DNA from 3 places in the Streptomyces sp. NPDC058145 genome. Region 3 is predicted to be linked to each of the others. Evidence: riboswitches for the same ligand, from Rfam matches in the RefSeq annotation. Region 3 holds a riboswitch; each other region holds the start of a gene.
What was found. Region 3 has a riboswitch for S-adenosylmethionine ahead of ACFVVO_RS39005 (aminotransferase class V-fold PLP-dependent enzyme). Riboswitches for the same ligand answer to the same signal wherever they lie in the genome.
Positions count from the first base shown of each region.

Region 1 (4,928 bases), on a different contig from region 3:
CGGGACGGAGCTGCCGGAGCATCCGCGGGGCGAGGGCCAGGTGGTAGTCCTGGATGAGCACCGCGGCTCCCTCGGCCGCCTCCTGCGCCAGCGCCTCGGCGAACGCCCGGTTGTACGCCTGGTACGAGGCCCACTGGCGACGGAACTCCGCGTCGAGGATCGGCTCCAGCGGGGTCTGGTACAGCATGTGGTGGACGAACCAGAGCACCGAGTTGGCGATGCCGTTGTAGGCGTCGGCGAACACGGTCGCGTCGATGTCGAGCATCCGCACCCGTTGCCCGCCGGTGTCCTCGGCCGGCAGCAGACCGCCGCCCGCCCGCCGTACCGCCTCCCGGTCGCCGTCGCCGAGCGCGGCGCAGACCCACACGGCGTCGGTGTCCGGCCCGATGGCCGACAACCCCGAGACCAGCCCGCCCCCGCCCCGTTTGGCGCTCAGCGAGCCGTCCTCGAGCACCGCGTACGAAACCGGGCCGCGGTTGGACGCGACCAGCACCTCAGCACCCTGCGTGGAAGCCATGATTCTCAACCTAGCCCGGCCCGGAAACGCTCAAACGTGCGCTCCGCCCCGGAAGAGGGCTGTATACGGCCGTTCTTCCTCGTTCACCGCACAGCTCACCGGGCCGCTCAGGCCACCTTGCGGTGCGCGTACTCCGCGATCTCCACCATCGGCGGCCGCTCCTCGGTGTCCACCGAGTAGGTGCGCGGCTCGAACCCGTCCTCGCCCCGCTCGAACTGGGTGAGCGAGGGCCGTACGAGGTGGCCGCGGGCCAGCCGGAGCTGGGCGGTGCGGTAGATCGCCGCCGCCATCCGGCCCAGCGCCTGCCCGTCCTGGTGCCGGTGCCTGCGCACCCCCACGTCCACCTGGGCCAGCGCGTCCAGGCCCACCAGGTGCAGCGCGTCCACCAGCATCCCCAGCTCCACGCCGTAGCCCACCGGGAACGGAAGCTGCTCCAGCAGCGAGCGGCGGGCCGCGTACTCCCCGCCCAGCGGCTGCACGAAGCCGGCGAGCTGCGGCCAGTGCATGTTCAGCAGCGGGCGGGCCATCAACTCGGTGACCCGGCCGCCCTGTCCGGCGGCGGTCGTGCCGGAGGCGCGCCCGTCGGGCACGGTGAGCGGGCGGTCGTACATCGCCTTGACCAGGTCGACGTCCGGGTCGGTGAGCAGCGGGCCGACGATGCCGAGGACGAAGTCGGAGGAGAACTCCCTCAGGTCGGCGTCGATGAAGCAGACGATGTCCCCGCTCGTCACCAGCAGCGAGCGCCACAGCACCTCGCCCTTGCCGGGGACCGCCGGTATGCGCGGCAGGACGCTGTCGCGGTGCACCACCCGGGCACCGGCCGCGGCGGCGACCTCCGCGGTGCGGTCGGTGGAGCCGGAGTCGACGACGACGATCTCGTCGACCAGCGGAGCCTGCCGCATGAGGTCGTGACGGATGACGGTGACGATCTCGCCGACCGTCTCCTCCTCGTTGAGCGCGGGCAGGACGACGGAGACGGACTGCCCGGTGCGCTGCTTGGCGGCCAGGACTCCGTGCAGCGGGCGGTCGGCCACGGACCAGGAGCGGGTGGCCAGCCAGCGCTCGACTTCTTCCAGCACGGTCTGCGGCTCCTCACTGTCGTGATCACATTTGGTGCGTGGGGGTGATGCATCTCGCGGTTCGGACGACTATCTCAACTGTCCCGGCCTTCGGTTACAGTCTTGAACAACGCCGATGACCATCGCATGTCGGGGGTCGCCCGGCGTTCACAACTGCATACCGCTCATCCAGAGGGGCAGAGGGACACGGCCCGATGAAGCCCCGGCAACCCCCCTGAGCCGCACTCGTTTCGCGCGAGGCTCCCGGCCAGGGAAGGTGCCAAATCCGTCTCACGGCGAGATGCGTCGTGAGGAAGATGAGGAGAAAGGGCCTCGCCTCCATGGCTGTGCAGACAGTTGCAAGCACCAGTAATCCCGCCGTCGATCTCGGCCCCGCCGCTGCCCTGAGCTGTCGCGAGTGTGGCCACCGGGTACCCCTCGGACCGGTCTTCGCGTGCGAGGAGTGTTTCGGCCCGCTGGAGATCGCCTACGACTTCTCCGCCTACGACACCGAAGAGCTGCGCCGGCGCATCGAGGCGGGCCCCGCGAACATCTGGCGCTACGCGCCCCTGCTGCCCGTCCCCGCCGACGTGGCCGAGAAGCCGAACCTCAACCCCGGCTGGACCAAGCTCGTCAAGGCCGACAACCTGGCCCACGAGCTGGGCGTCACCGGCGGGCTGTACGTGAAGGACGACTCAGGCAACCCGACGCACTCCTTCAAGGACCGCGTCGTCGCCCAGGCCCTGGAGGCCGCGCGCGCCTTCGGCTTCACCACCCTGTCCTGCTCCTCCACCGGCAACCTCGCCGGTGCCGTCGGCGCCGCCGCCGCCCGGGCCGGCCTCCGCTCCTGCGTGTTCATCCCGCACGACCTGGAGCAGGGCAAGGTCGTCATGGCCGCGGTCTACGGCGGCGAACTCGTCGGCATCGAGGGCAACTACGACGACGTGAACCGTTTCTGCTCCGAGCTGATCGGCGACCCGGCCGGCGAGGGCTGGGGCTTCGTCAACGTCAACCTGCGGCCGTACTACGCCGAGGGCTCCAAGACGCTGGCGTACGAGATCTGCGAGCAGCTCGGCTGGCGGCTGCCGGACCAGATCGTGGTCCCGATCGCCTCCGGCTCCCAGCTCACGAAGATCGACAAGGGCCTGCAGGAGCTGATCAGGCTCGGCCTGGTCGAGGACAGGCCGTACAAGATCTTCGGCGCCCAGGCCGAGGGCTGCTCGCCGGTGTCGACCGCGTACAAGGCGGGCCACGACGTCGTACGGCCGCAGAAGCCGAACACCATCGCCAAGTCCCTCGCCATCGGCAACCCGGCCGACGGGCCGTACGTCCTGGACATCGCGCGCCGCACCGGCGGAGCGGTGGAGGACGTGACGGACGAGGAGGTCGTGGACGCGATCAAGCTGCTGGCCCGGACCGAGGGCATCTTCGCGGAGACGGCGGGCGGGGTGACCGTCGGCGTCACCCGCAAGCTGCTCAAGGAGGGCGTGCTGGACCCGGCGAAGACCACGGTCGTCCTCAACACCGGCGACGGCCTCAAGACCCTCGACGCGGTGGCCGGCACCGGCCTCACCGCCACCATCCGCCCGAACCTGGGCTCCTTCCGAGAGGCTGGCCTCGCATGAGCGTGACCGTTCGCATCCCCACCATCCTGCGCACCTACACCGGCGGGCAGGCCGAGGTCGCCGCCGACGGCGCGAACCTCGCCGAGGTCATCGAGAGCCTGGAGAAGAACCACACCGGGATCGCCGCGCGGGTGCTGGACGACCAGGGCAAGCTGCGCCGCTTCGTCAACGTGTACGTCAACGACGACGATGTCCGTTTCGAGCAGGGCCTGGAGACCGCGACTCCGGACGGCGCCGGTGTCTCCATCATTCCGGCCGTCGCCGGCGGCTGACAGAATGACCGATCATTACCTTCGGTAACGTCGGTTACCGATTGTTCATTGAATGGCCTCCCCCGCGAGAGAAACGGAGGGGGCCATTCTGTGTGATTGAGCGCGGTAGAGTTGGGGAACACGCTCCCGGACCGTGGGTCAGGAGCCTTGGATTCACCGCGGTGCACCCGACAAGAAATAGCCAAAGTGCGGGTACTTTCCGCGGCTTTTGCGCATTTTATGGGGCCCGACTTGCCCTGAATTCAGGCGAATTCACGCTACATTCCGGACCGTTCGCGTCCATATTTCTCGTCCGATTGACCTGTTGCAGACGGCAGTTGGGCAGATACATTCAGCGGCGGTCGACGCGTTCCGGCGCACGCCCCCGGCCAATGGGGGGTGAGGTCTGACCCGGGTCCGCGAAGTGCGGATCTGTGCAAGGGCCAGTAATAGGGGAGTTAGGCATGGCTCAGGGCACCGTCAAGTGGTTCAACGCGGAGAAGGGGTACGGCTTCATCGCGGTCGACGGTGGTGCGGACGTATTCGTCCACTACAGCGCCATTCAGATGGACGGCTACCGCACCCTGGAAGAGGGCCAGCGGGTGGAGTTCGAGATCTCGCAGGGCCAGAAGGGCCCGCAGGCCGACATGGTTCGCCTCAGCGCCTGAACGTTTTTTGTACGAAGGGCCCGCACCTCGCACAGGGTGCGGGCCCTTCGCCGCGCCCGGCCCCCTGTTCGCGGGTGGCTGACGGGGGCGCCCGTACCCCGGGAGGCGCTCGCCAGGTGCTGGACGGCGCGCTGCCCACCCGTCACCCGGCCACCACCCCGCAACGAGCCCGCTACGCGGGCGCAGCCTTGCACTCGGGCATGCCGAGTGCTAATCATTGCGTTAGCACTCTGAAGGTGAGAGTGACAGTGAGGACCGGGTCGGTGAGGCCCGCAGGCCAAGTGGGGCAAGGAACCACGCGGCCGGCGAGCCGTCCGTCGCGGGCGCGGGCGCGGTCCGAAGGAATCACCCCCAGTCCTGGAGGGACCACTTCACATGGCCAAGATCATCGCGTTCGACGAGGAGGCGCGGCGCGGCCTCGAGCGCGGCATGAACCAGCTCGCGGACGCCGTCAAGGTGACGCTCGGCCCCAAGGGCCGCAACGTCGTCCTCGAGAAGAAGTGGGGCGCCCCCACGATCACCAACGATGGCGTCTCCATCGCCAAGGAGATCGAGCTCGAGGACCCGTACGAGAAGATCGGCGCCGAGCTGGTCAAGGAAGTCGCCAAGAAGACGGACGACGTCGCCGGTGACGGTACGACCACCGCGACCGTGCTCGCCCAGGCCCTGGTCAAGGAAGGCCTGCGCAACGTCGCCGCCGGTGCCAACCCGATGGCCCTGAAGCGCGGTATCGAGAAGGCCGTCGAGGCCGTCTCCACCGCCCTGCTGGAGCAGGCGAAGGACGTCGAGACCAAGGAGCAGATCGCCTC
Region 1 covers NZ_JBHVUH010000005.1:142,905-147,832, forward strand. Annotated here, with positions in the region: gene ACFVVO_RS13125 (trehalose-6-phosphate synthase) at 1-517, opposite strand, end outside; gene ACFVVO_RS13130 (glucosyl-3-phosphoglycerate synthase) at 625-1,596, opposite strand; SAM riboswitch class I at 1,758-1,899, shown strand; gene thrC (threonine synthase) at 1,917-3,200, shown strand; gene ACFVVO_RS13140 (MoaD/ThiS family protein) at 3,197-3,472, shown strand; gene ACFVVO_RS13145 (cold-shock protein) at 3,916-4,119, shown strand; gene groL (chaperonin GroEL) at 4,495-4,928, shown strand, end outside.
Region 1: another riboswitch for S-adenosylmethionine. It lies ahead of thrC (threonine synthase); the one in region 3 lies ahead of ACFVVO_RS39005 (aminotransferase class V-fold PLP-dependent enzyme).

Region 2 (4,928 bases), on a different contig from region 3:
GGTCGAATTTCGTTCCCCTACGGTCCGCGAGCCGCGGGCGATCAGCCAGGTTGTCGGTCGGAGGCAGACGCGAGGCCCGGTCCGGCCATAGAGTCGTTCAGGAGGCCCGTCGGGCGCCGCCCTAAGTGAAGGGGACGACGCCCGTGGCGTGCTTCGTCCGGACTCAGCGCGGCCGCTCTCGCGTCGGAGAAGGTGATCAAGGACGTGACACGCCAGATGCCGCCGAACGGCGGATAGACGGCGCCCTCCAGCGCGGCCTCCGCCGGGCCATCGAACAACTGATCCGACATGCGCCACAACGGGCCCCCTGCGGCAGGAGCTGAGGGAGATGGGCGGCCACCTCTGCTCCCCGCCCGCGGGGGATGGTCCCTACTTGTGCTCCAGATCCAGGGGGTTGTCGTCGGCGTCGATGTACTGCTCCGTGTCGGTGTAGCCCATGTTGAGGCTGTTGCGGCGCCGCCTGCCGATGGAGAGCACGCGCAGTTCCAGGCGCTTCGTCCAGCCCGCCACGTCGGCCGGGGAGACTGGCCCGACCTCGCACTGGCCCAGCCAGAGCACGGGGTCGAAGCGGTCCGAGGTGCCGGTGAGGGCAGCGGCGAGGTTGAAGGCGATGTTTCGGCGGGCGTGGAAGTCCTGGTCGTCGGATTCAGCGATGGCCGCGGAGATGGTTTCGTAGTCGGCGCGGCTCATCTGTCGGTTCGTGGCCATGGGGTTCCTTCTGGCTCGAGGTGGTTGCTGTTCGGGGGTACGGCACGGGTCGCCGGGCTCGGATGTCGAGTCGGACGGCCCGCACGCAGGGGGGCGTATGAATCACGCAGCGATGGACGTGCGCTGTCCTCCGATGGCGCGGCCGCTGCTCAGACGGGCGGACTGACCGGCGCTGTCTCTGGCCCGGCAGGCGGAGGTGCTGTAGGAGGACGTGCGGGAGCCTTTCCAGGCGCCCTTCGCTTGCTCCCCGCACCCGCGGGGATGGTCCCAATAGCGTCACGCACGAGGACGGCGCCTATGTCCGTTGCGCCGCCGTCGCAGGACAGCAAAGACCAGGCGCCGGGGGGGCCAGGCGAAGACCGCGTCCTGGCCCACGCACCGCCCCGGTTCACGCGCCGCCGAGTCGCTCCGGCCGGCGATGGCGACGCTCTGCTCGATGTGGGTGCCGTGCCCATCGCCTCCCGCAGCGGGCGCCAGCCCTTGCCGGTCGAGCTCGTCGAGGAGCCGGGCCTGGGTGCGGGCGTTGTCTTCGGCGAGGGTGGGACGGCCGTGGAGGTCGCACGCCGTGACGACGTGGAGGGCGGCGGTGCCGACAGGTCCCAGGAGTTCAGGGAAAGGGCCCTCGGCCATGCCCTGCGGACGCGGTTCGACCCGTACCGTTCGGTCCGGCATTCGGATATCGACGACCGTCCGCCGGTAGAGCTCCTCGTTCGGGGGTGTGGTCGCAGCGTCAATGACCTGCATGAGGGCCTCCTGTGGACGAAGGACCCCCTTACCCACCGGCAGGGAGATCGGTGCTCGCTCCCACAGCACCGTGGGAGTCGGTCCTCGGCGCGATGGGCGTCGTGACCGAGCGGAATGTTGCCACACCACCGGTCAAGGGGTAAAGCGTTGTGGATCACCTTGTGCAAGATCCAGACGGATGTTACCTTCGCGCCCGGTCACGAGTTCCAGCGTCAAGCCCCGGCTGCTGGACGACATCCCGTTTGCCGCGGATGCCCCGGGTGACGACCGGCCAGCGCGCGGTGCGTTGGGAAACCGCAGATCACCGGGGTGCGGGTGTGCACTACCGGGGTCCATCGACTCCGGAGGGTTGACCGCCCGTGCCCGTTTCCGACGCGATCCCCGAATTGCCGACGGGGCGACAGGCCCAGAAGCCTGAGCCGACGCCCGGACCCGCCATGTCCGCAGTCGCAGAGCCGGACCGCGCGGGCCTGGTGACCATCGGCCTTGACGCTGCCCGGACGCTGTTCTGCACGGCTGAGGCGAGCGGCTCCGGCCGGCCTGGAACTGACGAGATCTTCGACGAGTGGCTCGACAGCGGATTCGACGTCGCCTCCTACCGCAGCGAGGACCGACCCCTTCAGGCACGTGCTGTCAGCCAGGGGGATCGTGTTCCCGGATCGCTGATCAACTGCCGTATTGGAACCTCTCGGCCGCCTTGAGTCGTAACACCTCGAGAAACTACTGGCGTTCGGCGGTCAGCCCGCCCCCTTGTGGATACCGCATGCCCCGGCCATACCGCACGCCCGACGAGCCGTCAGCCTCTGCGACACCACGAGTTCAACCTCAGTAGCGGTAGTTCCCCCTGCGGGCCGCACGTCTCGGCACCGTCGTTCTGTGAGGCCTTGGTAGGCGGGAAATTCGGCTGGCGGACTCTGACTGAGGTGGCTCGCCGATCAGCGTCGAGCGATCGCGACCTGTTGTGTCCCTGCACAGTTCACTGGCCCAGTTCACTGGTGCTCGGCCACTAGACCACGACGTGCTGCGGACCTAGTCTCTGACCCGCCCGCATACGGAAACCCTCCTTCCGTTCGCCGATGAGGGCTGACACCTGCCTGCCCGCGCCTAGTCGCCCTTGCATCTCTCGTTGCCCAGGAACAGCCCGCCCCCTGTCCCGCCCGAGTGCGCCGGCGAACAGGGCAGCAGAGCGGACGACCGGATCAGAAAGGAAGGCCCGTTGACTTCCTCCCCCGCCTAAAGGCGGGGGATTCCAGCGGTCGCCCGCTGGGGTTCCTGCTTCATCGACGACCGCCCCGTCCGGGAGGACTCCCGTTGAGGTCTTACACCGTCTCCACAGGCAGACGCCGCCAGCCCGGCGGCCAGGATGTTGCGTGCCGCGTTCACGTCGCGGTCATGCACGGCGCCGCAGTCGCACGTCCACTCGCGGACGTTCAGCGGCAGCTTCTCGCGGACCGTGCCGCAGTTCCCGCACAGCTTCGAGCTGGGGAAGAAGCGGTCGATCGCGACGAGTTCGCGCCCGTACCAGGCGCACTTGTACTCCAGCATGGAGCGAAGTCCCGTCCACGACGCGTCGGAGATGGCTCGCGCGAGCGAGTGGTTCTTCAGCAGGTTGCGGACGGTGAGGTCCTCGATCACGACCGTTTGGTTCTCACGGACGAGCCGAGTCGACAGCTTGTGCAGGAAGTCGCGGCGCCGGTCGGCGATCCGCGCGTGGATGCGAGCGACCTTAACCCGGGCCTTCTCGCGGTTGGCCGAGCCCTTCGCCTTCCGCGACAGCTCGCGCTGGGCGCGGGCGAAGCGGGCGCGGTCGCGGCGTTCGTGCTTCGGGTTGGTGATCTTCTCGCCGGTGGACAGCGTCACCAGGGACGTGATCCCGGCGTCGATGCCGACGGCCTGCGTGGTTGCGGGCGCGGGCATGATGGTGTCCTCGCACAGCAGGGACACGAACCAACGCCCGGCCGCGTCGCGGGACACGGTCACGGTCGTCGGCTCCACGCCTTCGGGCAGAGGACGCGACCAGCGGATGTCCAGTGGCTGGGCCATCTTCGCCAGCGTCAGCTTCCCGTCACGCCACTTGAACGCGCTGCGGGTGTACTCGGCCGACGCTCGGGACTTCTTCCGGCTCTTGTAGCGCGGATACTTCGCTCGCTTGGTAAAGAAGTTCCCGAACGCCGTCTGAAGATGGCGCAGCGCCTGCTGAAGAGGGACGCAGGACACCTCCGCCAGGAAGGCCAGTTCCTCGGTCTTCTTCCACTCCGTCAGCGCCGCCGACGACTGCACGTAGGAGACGCGGCGCTGCTCCCCGTACCACGCGCGAGTGCGCTCCCCCAACGCCTTATTGTACACGAGGCGGACGCAGCCGAACGTGCGGGACAGCTCAGCTGCCTGCTCGTCCGTGGGGTAGAAGCGGTACTTGAACGCCCGCTTGACCTGCTGCGTCATAGCTCACACCCTATCAGTTCCCGTGTGAGCGGCGGTTCGGCCGGTGGCCATAGACGGCGAATCGCCCTGGCGGCGATTCGCCTTTCCCTGCCCCGCTACGCGAGAGCTTCGTTTCCTCCCCGGCCTGAAGGCCGGGGTATCCACGAAGGAGACCCGATGACCATTCGCTTCGCCATCTGGGACCACGTCACCGAAGTCGTCGGCGCGGCCGCAACGGCCTGAACGCGGACCAGAACCGCAAGCCCCCACGCCCCAACACACCGTCAGACGCCCCCAAGTCCAACAACGTGACAACGCCCTGCAGGCGCATGGGCAGTCCGACAACGGGACGGGCCGTCAGGCGGGCAAGCCACCACGCGCGGAGCAGCAGGCAGCCGTTGACCGAACGGCTGCCTGCTGCAGACGCGTTGGGACCGTTAGCCGGCCCAGACGCCGGAGTTATACGCGTCCGAGGCGAAGTAGAACTGGAACGGGGTGCCGTCCTTGACACCGGTGGCTACCACAGTCCACTGACCCGCCGGCGCGTACTTGTAGGAGTTGCACGTACTGCCCCCTGACGTCGGGTAGAAGCACACCTCCACATAGGCGGACTGGTTGGTCTTGATGTTGATGTCGGCGCAGTTGCTCGTCGTGGTGAGTCGGCCTGTGGTGGGGTACCACCTGGCACCTGTCGGTTTCGTGTACGACTTCGCGCTGCCGTAGCAGGACGTGACTGCGGCCTGGGCGGTCGGCGCGACTATCAGGGTGCTGCCGATGAACGCAGCGGAGAGCAGGCCTACGGTCAAGTGCTTGCGCAACTTCACGTCTCCCTTTCTGACATGCGGAAAGGAGCCAGTTTGCCCGTTGGTTTCCGTATCACCATGGGTGGCTCCATCGGCCACTGAACTGTGAGCCATCAGCCTGCGCTCATCGGGCGCACCACCGCGACGTCTTGTGCCACGATTCGATGAGGTTCGAAGGGTTGTGGTCGCGGGACCGCGCGTCCGGACAGCGGGAGGGGCGTGATCGAGCTCACCGTGAACGCCGTCGGGCTC
Region 2 covers NZ_JBHVUH010000024.1:15,244-20,171, forward strand. Annotated here, with positions in the region: gene ACFVVO_RS35840 (hypothetical protein) at 370-708, opposite strand; gene ACFVVO_RS35845 (DUF3293 domain-containing protein) at 985-1,452, opposite strand; SAM riboswitch class IV at 1,648-1,755, shown strand; gene ACFVVO_RS35850 (hypothetical protein) at 1,812-2,153, shown strand; gene ACFVVO_RS35855 (RNA-guided endonuclease InsQ/TnpB family protein) at 2,686-3,894, opposite strand; gene ACFVVO_RS35860 (hypothetical protein) at 4,311-4,691, opposite strand.
Region 2: another riboswitch for S-adenosylmethionine. It lies ahead of ACFVVO_RS35850 (hypothetical protein); the one in region 3 lies ahead of ACFVVO_RS39005 (aminotransferase class V-fold PLP-dependent enzyme).

Region 3 (4,928 bases):
CATGATGCGCGTGTTCTTCACCGGCGCGTTCCGCAAGCCGCGTGAGATCAACTGGCTGTTCGGCTTCCTGCTGTTCGTCCTGGGCATGTTCACCGGCTTCACCGGTTACTCGCTCCCGGACGACCTGCTCTCCGGCACCGGTGTGCGCTTCACCGAGGGCGCGATCCTGTCCATGCCGATCGTCGGCACGTACATCTCGTACTTCCTCTTCGGCGGCGAGTTCCCCGGCCACGACTTCGTGGCCCGGTTCTACTCGATCCACATCCTGCTGCTGCCGGGCATCATGCTCGGCCTGGTGGTGGGCCACCTGATCCTGGTCTTCTACCACAAGCACACGCAGTTCGCGGGTCCCGGAAAGACCAACAAGAACGTCGTCGGCATGCCGCTGCTGCCGGTCTACATGGCCAAGGCCGGAGGCTTCTTCTTCCTGGTCTTCGGTGTGATCGCGGCCATCGCCGCGGTCACCCAGATCAACCCGATCTGGGCCATGGGCCCCTACCGTCCGGACCAGGTGTCCACGGGCGCCCAGCCCGACTGGTACATGGGCTTCGCCGAGGGTCTGGTCCGCTACATGCCGGGCTGGGAGATCAACTTCTGGGGTCACACGCTCGTCCTGGGCGTGTTCATCCCGCTGGTCCTCTTCGGCCTGGTGCTCGCCGCGATCGCGCTCTACCCGTTCATCGAGTCCTGGGTCACCGGGGACAAGGGCGAGCACCACATCCTGGACCGCCCGCGCAACGCCCCGACGCGCACCGGGTTCGGTGTCGCCTGGATCACGGTGTACATGGTCGGCCTGGTGGGCGGTGGCAACGACCTCTTCGCCACCCACTTCCAGCTGTCGCTCAACGCGGTCACGTGGTTCGTCCGGATCTCCTTCTTCGCCGGACCGGTCATCGCCTTCATCGTCACCAAGCGGATCTGCCTCGGCCTGCAGCGCCGGGACCGCGAGAAGGTGCTGCACGGCCGCGAGACGGGCATCATCAAGCGCCTGCCGCACGGTGAGTTCATCGAGATCCACGAGCCGCTCAGCCAGGAGCAGTTGCACACCCTCACCACCCACCACCAGTACGAGCCGGCCGAGATCGGCCCGACGGTGGACGAGAACGGTGTCGAGCGCAGGGTGAAGGGGTCCGAGAAGCTGCGCGCCAAGCTCAGCAACGCCTACTTCGGCGAGGACAACCAGATCCCGAAGGCCACCGTCGAGGAGTACCGGGAGATCACGAGCGGCCACGGCCACCACTGATCCCCGAGCGTCGCCACGCCACAGTCGAAGGGCTCCGTCCGCGTTGCGGACGGGGCCCTTCGCCGTGTCCGGGGCTGGATAGGGTGGGAACACACTGTTCTGCGACGACACCCAGGAGCGGCTATGAGCGCTGTGACCCCCGCTGGAGGCGACACCGCGGCGGGCCGTTCCTGGCCCGCCCTGCTGAACGGTCTGCTGGACGGCCGGGATCTGTCCGCCGACGAGACCGCCTGGGCGATGGACCGCATCATGCGCGGCGAGGCTACCGACGCCCAGATCGCCGGCTTCATGGTGGCGCTGCGCGCCAAGGGCGAGACGGTCCAGGAGATCACCGGCCTCGTGCGGACCATGTACGAGCACGCGAATGTGATCGAGGTGCCCGGGCCGGCCGTCGACATCGTCGGCACCGGCGGCGACGGCGCGAAGACGGTGAACATCTCCACCATGTCGTCGATCGTCGTCGCCGGCACCGGCACGAAGGTGGTCAAGCACGGCAACCGCGCCGCGTCCTCCGCCTCCGGCTCCTCCGACGTCCTGGAGAAGCTCGGCATCAATCTCCACCTGACCCCGCGACGGGTCGCCGAGGTCGCCGAAGAGGCCGGCATCACCATCTGCTTCGCGGTGAAGTTCCACCCGTCGCTGCGCCATGTCGCGGCGGCCCGCGGCCAGTTGGGCATCCGTACCACCTTCAACGTGCTCGGCCCGCTGACGAACCCGGCCAAGGTGCGCGCCCAGGCGGTCGGTGTGGCCGATCCGCGCATGGCCCCGATCGTGGCCGGGGTCCTCGCCGAGCGCGGGAACTCCGCCCTGGTGTTCCGGGGCGACGACGGCCTGGACGAACTGACCACCACCGCCACGTCCCGGGTGTGGGTGGTCCGGGACGGCAAGGTCACCGAGGAGCGCTTCGACCCGCGGGACGTCGGCATCGAGCTGGTCCCCGTGGAGGCGCTGCGCGGCGCCGACGCCTCGTACAACGCGGAGGTGGCCCGGCGCGTGCTGGACGGCGAGCACGGCCCCGTCCGGGACACGGTGCTGCTGAACTCGGCGGCGGCGCTGGTCGCCCTGCATCCGGCCGACGCGCCGCTCACCGAGCAGCTGCGCGCGGGCATGGCGAGGGCGGCGGAGTCGATCGACAGCGGGGCGGCGAAGCGGACGCTGGAGCGGTGGGTGGCGGCCAGCAACGCCTGACACCCGCCGGGTGCGACGCGGGCGCGGTCCGGATGGCGGACCGCGCCTTGCGCATCGGAGATCGTGTGGCAGGATACTGAACCAGGTCATGAGTGACAGCCATTCGGCCCCGGCCGGCTGTCCGGCAACCCTCCGTCCGTGGCGGGGTGCCCCGGGTGAGGACCAGGTCGTGGGCAGCGAGGTCCACGGCAAGCGCGGACCCCTCGCGCGGCTCCTGAAGGAGCGCGGGACCAGGGGTCCTGGTCGTCGAGGGAGCCTTCTGTGAGCAAGCGAATGCGATAGGGCGTAGAGCCCCGCCTCCGCGTACCCCTTTTCACCTTCCGCCGTGCTTCGAGCCGTACCGCTCGCACGGTGTCACCGGCCTGCCTCACGGGAGTGCACCCATGTCCGTCTCCACCGCTGCCGCCCCCCGCACCATTTGTGACCAGTTGCCCGTTCTGGGGTGTGACGTCACCGTCCCGCTCGTGACGGGCGGCGAGGTCACCTACGCCGCGCTGGACTACGCCGCCAGCGCCCCCGCCCTGCAGCGCGTCTGGGACGACGTCGCCGCCTACGCGCCGTACTACGGCAGCGTCCACCGCGGTGCCGGCCACCTCTCCCAGCTCTCCACCGACCTGTTCGAGAACGCCCGCCGGACGGTCGCCGGATTCCTCGACTGCCGCGAGAGCGACCAGGTGGTCTTCACCCGGTCGACCACCGACTCCCTGAACCTCCTCGCCCGCGCGCTCCCGGCCGGCTGCGAGGTCTTCGTCTTCGAGACCGAGCACCACGCCGCCCTGCTGCCGTGGCAGGACGCGAGGGTGACCGTCCTCGACGCGCCGCGCACCCCGCGGCGGGCCGTGGAGACCCTGGAGCGGGCCCTCGCCGACCGCGACCCGCACGGCCCGGCCCTGGTGTGCGTCACCGGCGCCTCCAACGTCACCGGGGAGCTGTGGCCGGTGCGCGAGCTGGCCGCCGCGGCCCACGCGCACGGGGCCCGGATCGTCCTGGACGCCGCCCAGCTGGCCCCGCACCACCCGGTGTCGGTCCGGGACCTGGACGTCGACTGGGTGGCCTTCTCCGGTCACAAGCTGTACGCGCCCTTCGGGTCCGGCGTGCTGGCCGGCCGGGCCGACTGGCTGGTCGCGGCCGAGCCGTACCTCGCGGGCGGCGGCGCCAGCCGCAGGGTCGCCCGGCGCACCGACGGGGGAGTGGACGTGGAGTGGCACGAGAGCGCCGCGCGCCACGAGGCCGGCTCCCCGAACGTCATCGGCGCCTACTCCATCGCCTCCGCCTGCAAGGCCCTCACCGAGGCCGGCTGGGACGCCCTCGTGGCCCGCGAGCAGCACCTGATCACCCGGGTCCGGGCGGGTCTCGCCGAGGTGCCGGAGGTCAGGGTGCTCTCCCTCTTCGGTGACGACGCCCCGCGGGTCGGCGTGCTCTCCTTCGTCGTCGAGGGCTGGAACAGCTCCCACTTCGCCGCCGCGCTCTCCGCCGAGTACGGCATCGGCGTCCGCGACGGCCTGTTCTGCGCCCACCCGCTGGTCCGCACCCTGCTGGGCGGCGACCCGCGGACCCAGGGCGAGTGCGGGGCGACCGAGGCCGCGCCCGGTGAGAAGTCCCTGAACGCCGTCCGGGTCAGCTTCGGGGCGGGCACGCCCGACGAGCACGTCGAGCGCTTCGTCGACGCGGTGAGGGAACTGGTCCGCGACGGCGCGCGGTGGCGCTACCGCGCCGAGGACGGGCGCTGCGTGCCGGTGCGCGACCAGGCCTGAGCCGGGCGCACGGAGCTAGGCGGCGGCGTTCACGAGTCGAGGCCGATCGCGAACGCCGCCTCCAGGTCGTGCTGGGAGTACGTGCGGAACGCGACGTGCGTGTCGGTGCCCTCCACGCCGGGGATCTTGCTGATCCGTCCCGGGATGACGTCGGCCAGGTCCTCGTGCTGCCGCACCCGCACCATGGCGATCAGGTCGTAGGTGCCGGTGACGGAGAAAACCTCGCTCACGGAATCCAGCGAAGCGATCTGCTCCGCGATCTCGGGGATCCGGTCCACGCTGGTCTTGATCAGGACAATCGCGGTGATCACGGCAGGTTCTCTCCCTCGGGCGCCGGGGCCGGTGCGGACTTCACTCTAGTAGTCGGCCCGTAGCGCACCCACGCGTAGCCGAAGCCGAGGCCGAAGCCGATCAGGTGGGCGAGGTAGGCCACCCCGGGGCCCTGGCCGGAGCGGCCCGCCGCGAGCCACTGCAGGGCCGCCCAGAAGGGCAGCACCACCCAGGCCGGGAAGCGCAGGGGCAGGAAGAACAGGAAGGGGAGGAGACTGGTCACACGGGCACGCGGGAACAGGTACAGGAACGCTCCGAGGACCGCCGAGATCGCCCCCGAGGCGCCCACCAGCGACTGCCCGGAGGTGGCGTTGGCGGCCGCGTAGCCCAGCAGGGCCAGGTAACCGCAGCCGACGTAGAAGAGGGTGAACTCCACCCGGCCCATCCGTTCCTCGGTCATCAGCCCGAAGACG
Region 3 covers NZ_JBHVUH010000045.1:6,079-11,006, forward strand. Annotated here, with positions in the region: gene ACFVVO_RS38995 (cytochrome bc complex cytochrome b subunit) at 1-1,243, shown strand, start outside; gene trpD (anthranilate phosphoribosyltransferase) at 1,367-2,431, shown strand; SAM riboswitch class IV at 2,516-2,632, shown strand; gene ACFVVO_RS39005 (aminotransferase class V-fold PLP-dependent enzyme) at 2,815-4,185, shown strand; gene ACFVVO_RS39010 (Lrp/AsnC ligand binding domain-containing protein) at 4,215-4,496, opposite strand; gene ACFVVO_RS39015 (rhomboid family intramembrane serine protease) at 4,493-4,928, opposite strand, start outside.